2 regions of the Photobacterium sp. GB-50 genome follow, and region 1 is predicted to be linked to the other one. Evidence: predicted binding sites of a transcription regulator. Region 1 holds the regulator's gene; the other holds the start of a gene.
The links. The regulator CRP, encoded in region 1, controls carbon source genes, mostly activating them, when cyclic AMP is high. The targets are predictions, from matches to a motif close to TGTGANNNNNNTCACA.
Positions count from the first base shown of each region.

Region 2: a site for CRP is predicted at 1,584-1,599, ahead of nagE (N-acetylglucosamine-specific PTS transporter subunit IIBC). Genes of this name have one in related genera too.

Region 1 covers NZ_PYNX01000009.1:17,536-21,185, forward strand. The annotation lists gene C9J41_RS12740 (phosphoribulokinase) at 1-352, shown strand, start outside; gene C9J41_RS12745 (OsmC family protein) at 422-826, opposite strand; gene crp (cAMP-activated global transcriptional regulator CRP) at 1,206-1,838, shown strand; gene C9J41_RS12755 (hypothetical protein) at 2,027-2,209, shown strand; gene C9J41_RS12760 (DUF1338 domain-containing protein) at 2,265-3,053, opposite strand; gene astD (succinylglutamate-semialdehyde dehydrogenase) at 3,098-3,650, opposite strand, start outside.
Region 2 covers NZ_PYNX01000001.1:373,322-376,971, reverse strand. The annotation lists gene nagA (N-acetylglucosamine-6-phosphate deacetylase) at 1-642, opposite strand, end outside; gene nagB (glucosamine-6-phosphate deaminase) at 661-1,461, opposite strand; gene nagE (N-acetylglucosamine-specific PTS transporter subunit IIBC) at 1,719-3,209, shown strand; gene C9J41_RS01590 (beta-N-acetylhexosaminidase) at 3,380-3,650, shown strand, end outside.

The DNA of each region.
Region 1 (3,650 bases):
GCACTCTCGCGAAGCGGTGATGGAGTCAATCGTTCGCTCCATGGACGATTACTTAAATTATTTAACTCCGCAATTTTCACGCACACATATCAACTTTCAACGTGTACCAACCGTTGATACCTCAAACCCGGTGAGTGCCAAAGGGATCCCAAGCTTAGATGAAAGCTTTGTTGTGATCCGATTTCGCGGTTTAAATAATGTCGATTTTCCGTATTTACTTTCCATGATCCAAGGCTCATTTATGTCACGTCATAACACGCTTGTCGTCCCTGGTGGAAAAATGAGTTTTGCAATGGAATTGATCATGCGCCCCCTTATCGAGAAACTGATTAATACAGGGAAAATCAGTTAAGTTTGCACAAACGAAAATAAATAGAAAAAAGGTTGGCACAAACACCAACCTTTTTCATCTCAATCATTATTAAGCAGTGATGATTTCATACGAATGAGTCAACTTAACCTTTTCAGCAATCATCAAGCATACAGAGCAATATTTCTCTAAAGAATCAGCAATGGTGTTAGCCACTAAGGTTTCATTTAAATCAAAACCTGAAACAATAAAATGCAAATTGGCTGCGGTAAACAAACGTGGCGCTTGCTCTCGACGCTCAGCTGAAATAAGAACCTCACAACCCACAATATTTTGCGCTTGGGATTGTAAACCACTGACAACATCTACTGAGCTACACCCTCCCGCCGCCATTAATACCAATTCCATTGGACTTGGAGCTTTATCCCCTCCATTACCATCCATGACTACACTATGACCGGAGCTAGATTGACCTAAAAAAGTCATATCTTCTACCCATTTTACTCGGGACTGCATCGCTTAATCCTTATTCAAACGCCCAATAATTGTCTCTAGTCTTATTGATTAAATAATGAATGTAAATCCTAATTCTCCGCCTTAATAACAACTTTTTTCCTCTCTAAAAATCGTCGTAATAATCATTACTTATCGCACCACTTAAAATTATCTCGCCGCATTGTGATCCTGTGCACAGTTATCCATATGAAATGAACGAATCTACTAGATCAATATCAAGAAAAAGGCGCAGAAAAAGGATACACTCTAACTTATTCAAGTTAGCTTGCAGCCCAGCGGCTGAATGGATACCCTATCAGTAGGCAGTTTTTTTTCTCGTGATAAAAGTTAGAAAAGAAACCAATGCTGTTGGGCAACAAATGCAGAGGAAGTTAGTAATATGGTTCCAGGTAAACCGCAAACAGATCCAACTTTAGAGTGGTTTCTTTCCCATTGTCATATTCACAAGTACCCATCGAAAAGTACGCTGATCCACGCAGGTGAGAAAGCAGAAACGTTGTACTACATTGTGAAGGGTTCTGTTGCTGTACTAATCAAGGATGAAGAAGGTAAGGAGATGATCCTTTCTTACCTAAACCAAGGTGACTTTATTGGTGAGCTTGGCTTATTCGAAGAAGATCAAGAGCGTACTGCTTGGGTTCGTGCGAAAAGTCCTTGTGAAGTAGCAGAAATTTCATTCAAAAAATTCCGTCAGTTAATTCAGGTTAACCCTGATATTCTGATGCGCTTATCTGCTCAAATGGCAAGTCGCCTACAAGTGACAAGCCAGAAAGTAGGTGATTTGGCATTCTTAGACGTTACAGGTCGTATCGCACAGACATTGCTAAATCTTGCAAAACAACCAGATGCAATGACGCACCCTGATGGCATGCAGATTAAGATCACTCGTCAAGAAATCGGTCAAATTGTTGGCTGTTCTCGTGAAACAGTGGGTCGTATTCTGAAAATGCTTGAAGAGCAGAACCTTATCTCTGCTCACGGTAAGACGATTGTTGTTTACGGTACGCGTTAATTTTTAACGTCTTTAACCGTACGAAAAAAGCCGCACACTGTTGCGGCTTTTTTATTTCTTATTGATTAATAATCCCCCCATAAATACCTTTAAAAAGTGTGTCATTAATGCCATTAATTAATTTGTATTGCTCAAATTAAATGCTAAATTCAAGCAATGAATGGAGTTCATCTTTTTTTGGTTTTTATATGGATATTGAACGTTTTGCCCCGAATAGCTACACCACTGTACCTGGTGCTATCGCTCCTCAACCTACAACTATTGAGATGACAGGCTTTAGTGACCGTCGTTGTTATTTAGAACAGCAAACAGGTTTACGTCGCTGTCCTGTTGAAGACAGTGGTATTTGGGGATCGCCCCTCGATAATTAACAGATTTAAAAAAAAGCAGCCAATTGGCTGCTTTTTATTGCCTTGTTTACACTGTTCAAGAGTTATAAGTACTTTCAAAGATCTTATCTGCCGAAGCTTCAACAAATCCGGTATAAATCTCACCATCAGGCTGTAAATAACGTTTAGCAAACTCATAAAATCCGCCAGAGACCAACATCTCACCATCAGAAAACGTGACCATGACTTTATCAGCCATGGTTGCTGATTGCTCTAACATCACAGTAGGATCGCCTTTTACCGCACCTCCCGCCTGATTAATGTCAAAACCACTTGATTCGAGAAAATGGTTCACTTCAGAAATTTCATTAAATTGCTCAAGCTGATTAATATCAATAGTAAAATGATTAGCACCAAAACCATGCGCTGCCACCCACCCTGCATATTCACTTTCTGCATTTAAAAACTGATAACTATCACGGCTTAATTGCCATGGTTTACCTTGAGAAAGAAAAGCAGGATCAGCAAAATAAGCATCATCAACTTGATCGACAAGCTGACGTACTTCTGTTTGTAACTCTGTTGAACATAATCCTAATTGCAGTTCACTAATAAATACTTTAGGCGCAGCAGGATCGGGATGTTCAAAGTGCTCTGCATATAACTTTTTCGCTTTGAAATGATATCGACCTTTGGGTTTATAACCTACCGCAATAAAAGGGGCCGCTAATCTTGCTAAACCACATTTCGGTAGTGCAAAAGTACGCAACGCAATATGATCATTTCTAAGTGGCGCATCTTCGGTAAGTAATTGCCGAATATTCAGCGCTGAAGGGCATAATCGCTGAGTATAATCTTGCCATAACGCGGTAAATAATTGTTCCATGCTGCACAATCCTTACTGTAAGTAATACAGTGAACCTATTAGTCTCAGAGTGAAATACCCGGAGATAACTGCTCAGGTAAGCATGTTGCCTCACCTTCCATTGATGCCATTGGGTAAGCACAATAATCAGCAGCGTAGTAAGCACTTGGGCGTAAATTACCAGATGCTCCTGGGCCACCAAACGGTGCATCTCCACTCGCTCCCGTTAACTGGCGATTACGATTTACAACCCCCGCGCGAATATGATCAATAAAATATTGCCATTCACTATCATCGGTTGATACAAGCCCGGCTGATAAGCCATAACGGGTGTCGTTCGCAAGACACACGGCTTGAGCAAGATCTTGATAACGCACTACCTGCAATAATGGGCCAAAGTATTCTTCATCGGGTAAATTTTCGATATTCGTAACATCAACGATCCCAGGTGTAACCACCGCTCCCTGTCCGCGCTTTGCCTCTACCAATACTTCGCCACCAAGCGATACTAATTGTCGTTGAGTTTGCACAATATTGTCTGCGGCTTGGCGGGAGATTTGAGGCCCCATAAACGGTGCAGGCTCGGCAAATGGTCCATCGACCACAATCGCTTTGGTT
Region 2 (3,650 bases), on a different contig from region 1:
TAAATGCGTAGTAAAACTAATACCGAGATCGAAGCCTTGTCTTGCTTCTTCGTATGTCGCATTACTGTGTCCTGCCGATACGACAATACCTGAATCAATCAGTTTCTCAATATGCTCAGGTGAATTCAGTTCAGGTGCGAGAGTGACTTTAGTAATAACATCAGCATTATCACACAAGAACGCAATCATATCGTCACTCGCTGGACGAATGAAATCCGGGCGGTGAACCCCTTTCTTTACAACATTAATATAAGGGCCTTCTAGGTGTAGGCCTAATGCTTGATTGTGGTATTTTGCTTGATAGTCACGAATAGCTGAAACTGCACGTTTCATGTCTTCGTCGGGGGAGGTGATAAGCGTAGGGAGAAAGCTAGTACAACCTGATTTTAGGTTGGCTTGGTGCATAATATCAATGGCTTCGGCGGTGGTTTCATTGTTGAACATCACCCCTCCACAACCATTTAATTGTAAGTCAATAAAGCCAGGAGAGAGGTTTGCACCATGAAGATCGATAGTGTCGATGCCATCGAGTAAATGATTAATCGGGCAGATTGCATGAATGTTCACGCCGTCAATAATGACGGCGTGGTTATTCAGCACTTCGCTACCGGTAAAAATATTACAGTTGGTAAGCGCGTACATGAATATTCCTTAATAGGATTAAAGGTGGTTAATATTTTCCGCTTCTAGTTCTTGGAAGTACTTAACGGTCTTCACTTTTAGCTCTTGAGTTGATGGCTCATCACAAACAATCATTGATTTAGGATGTAGCTGCAGTGCAGATACTGTCCATAGGTGATTGACACTGCCTTCAACCGCAGCTTGTAGTGCCTGTGCTTTGTTGTGGCCAGTGATAAGGATCATGACTTCTTCAGAATCAAGCAGAGTACCAACACCGATAGTTAGCGAGTACTTAGGTACTTGGTTGATATCGCCATCGAAGAAGCGAGAGTTAGCAATACGCGTTTCGTGCGTTAGTGTTTTGATTCGTGTACGAGATGCTAATGATGATGCTGGCTCATTGAAAGCAATGTGGCCGTCGTTGCCTACACCACCCATGAATAGGTTGATTTTACCGTAAGATTTGATCTTATCTTCGTAACGTTGGCACTCAGCAACGTGATCTTCTGCGTTACCGTCAAGAAGGTTAATGTTCTCTTCTTGGATGTCAACGTGGTTGAAGAAGTTGTTGTACATGAAGTTACGGTATGATTCTGGGTGATCTGCAGGCATGCCTACGTACTCATCCATGTTGAAAGTAACAACATGTTTAAAGCTTACTTCACCAGCTTGGTATAGCTCGATAAGACGTTTGTAAGTTGCAAGTGGTGTACCACCAGTTGGTAGACCCAATACAAATGGACGCTCAGCTGATGGTTCGAATTTATTGATACGATCTGCGATGTAGCGAGCTGACCATAAACCAACATCTTTAGCGTTATTTAGCGGGATTAGTCTCACGTTGATACCTCGTTGAAGAAAGTTAAAACAGGAAAAATCTTAGCGACATAGCGCCTTTGTTTCGAATGATAAAATAAGTTTTATGATCGAGCTAGCAAAATCACTCAGTTCTAACCTCCGTCGGTGATTGAGATCACAAATGATGAGCTTTTAATTTGCGGGGCGAAATTAATTTCTTAAACTGCGAATAACTTAATACAGATAGCTTATAAACAGTTATTTAATTACATCTAAGAAAACCATAGGGGGAACTAAGGGTGAATATTCTTGGATATTTTCAAAAAGTAGGTAAGGCATTAATGGTGCCAGTTGCAGTACTTCCTGCAGCGGCAATCTTAATGGGTATCGGTTACTGGATTGATCCGAACGGCTGGGGTGCAAACTCTGCATTAGCTGCTTTCTTGATCAAGGCTGGTGCGGCAATTATTGATAACATGTCTGTACTGTTTGCAGTGGGTGTTGCATACGGCATGTCTAAAGATAAAGATGGTGCAGCAGCACTTTCTGGTTTTGTAGGTTTCCTTGTGGTAACAACGCTTCTTGCACCGGGTGCAGTCGCGCAAATCCAAGGTATTGACCCAAGCGCAGTTCCAGCTGCATTTGGTAAAATCAATAACCAATTCGTAGGTATCTTAGTCGGTATCGTATCAGCTGAGTTGTACAACCGTTTCTCAAACGTAGAACTACACAAAGCACTAGCGTTCTTTAGTGGTAAGCGTTTAGTACCAATTCTAACATCTATTGCTGGTATCGTTATTGCAGGTATCTTGATGGTTGTTTGGCCATCAATTTACGGCGGTCTAGTACATTTTGGTGAAAGCATCCAAGGTATGGGTTCTGTAGGTGCGGGTCTATACGCATTCTTCAACCGTCTATTGATTCCTGTAGGTCTTCACCACGCACTAAACTCAGTATTCTGGTTTGACGTAGCAGGTATTAACGATATTCCTAACTTCCTAGGCGGCGCGAAATCAATCGCTGAAGGTACAGCAACTCCAGGTGTCACTGGTATGTACCAAGCTGGTTTCTTCCCAATCATGATGTTTGGTCTACCAGGTGCGGCACTTGCGATGTACCACACTGCGAAAGCGAAGAATAAAGAGCGCGTAGCATCTCTACTACTAGCTGCTGGTTTTGCATCATTCTTCACAGGTGTTACTGAGCCGCTAGAATTTGCATTCATGTTCCTAGCACCAGTACTGTACGTAATTCACGCAGCACTAGCGGGTCTATCTGTATACATCGCAGCATCTATGCAGTGGATTGCAGGTTTCGGTTTCTCTGCAGGTCTAGTTGATATGTTCTTGTCATCACGCAACCCACTAGCTGTTCAGTGGTATATGCTGATTGTTCAAGGTATTGCATTCTTCTTCATCTACTACTTTGTATTCCGCTTCGCGATTGTTAAGTTCAACCTTAAAACGCCTGGCCGTGAAGACGACGAAGAAGAGACTTCATCAGTTGCAGGTTCTGCAGAAACTAGCGAGCTAGCGAAGCAGTACTTAAAAGCACTGGGTGGTCACGGTAACCTAGAGAACATTGATGCTTGTATTACACGTCTACGCCTAACGCTAAAAGACAGCAGTCTTGCTAACGAGAAAACGTTAAAAGCACTAGGTGCGATGGGTGTAGTTAAACTAGGTTCAAATAACCTTCAGGTTATCCTTGGCCCTCTAGCTGAAATTGTTGCTGGCGAAATGAAGAAAATCCCAGCGTCAGAAGATCTATCTTCTGTAAAACTTCCATAATTACCTGAATTCTTCAGTAATTAAGTAATACCGCAAGACCTTTAATAAAACCGGCCTTATTATTTTCAAACATGGAATGATAGGGCCGGCATTTTGAGTACCCAACGTTTGGGCTCGTATTGATTTTCTCTTCACTTTTTTAGAGAGATATCGGGAGAAAGGAATATATCATGACTATTAAACTTACGGCGTTAGCATCTTTTATTGCATTAGCGGTGACGGGTTGTGCAAGTAAAGGAAACAATGATCAAACTGTAGTAAATAACCTAGCGTCAAACCTAGATCTTAACTACGAAGTCGCTATTCAGCACGGTGCAGAAGAAGGCTTGCCATGTAAAACACTGGGTGCGGAATGGGCATCATGTGATTTGATTAATTTAACGCTGGAAAATAAAGGTCCAGCGGTGACGAATAAAGATTGGAAAATTTACTTCAGCAGTA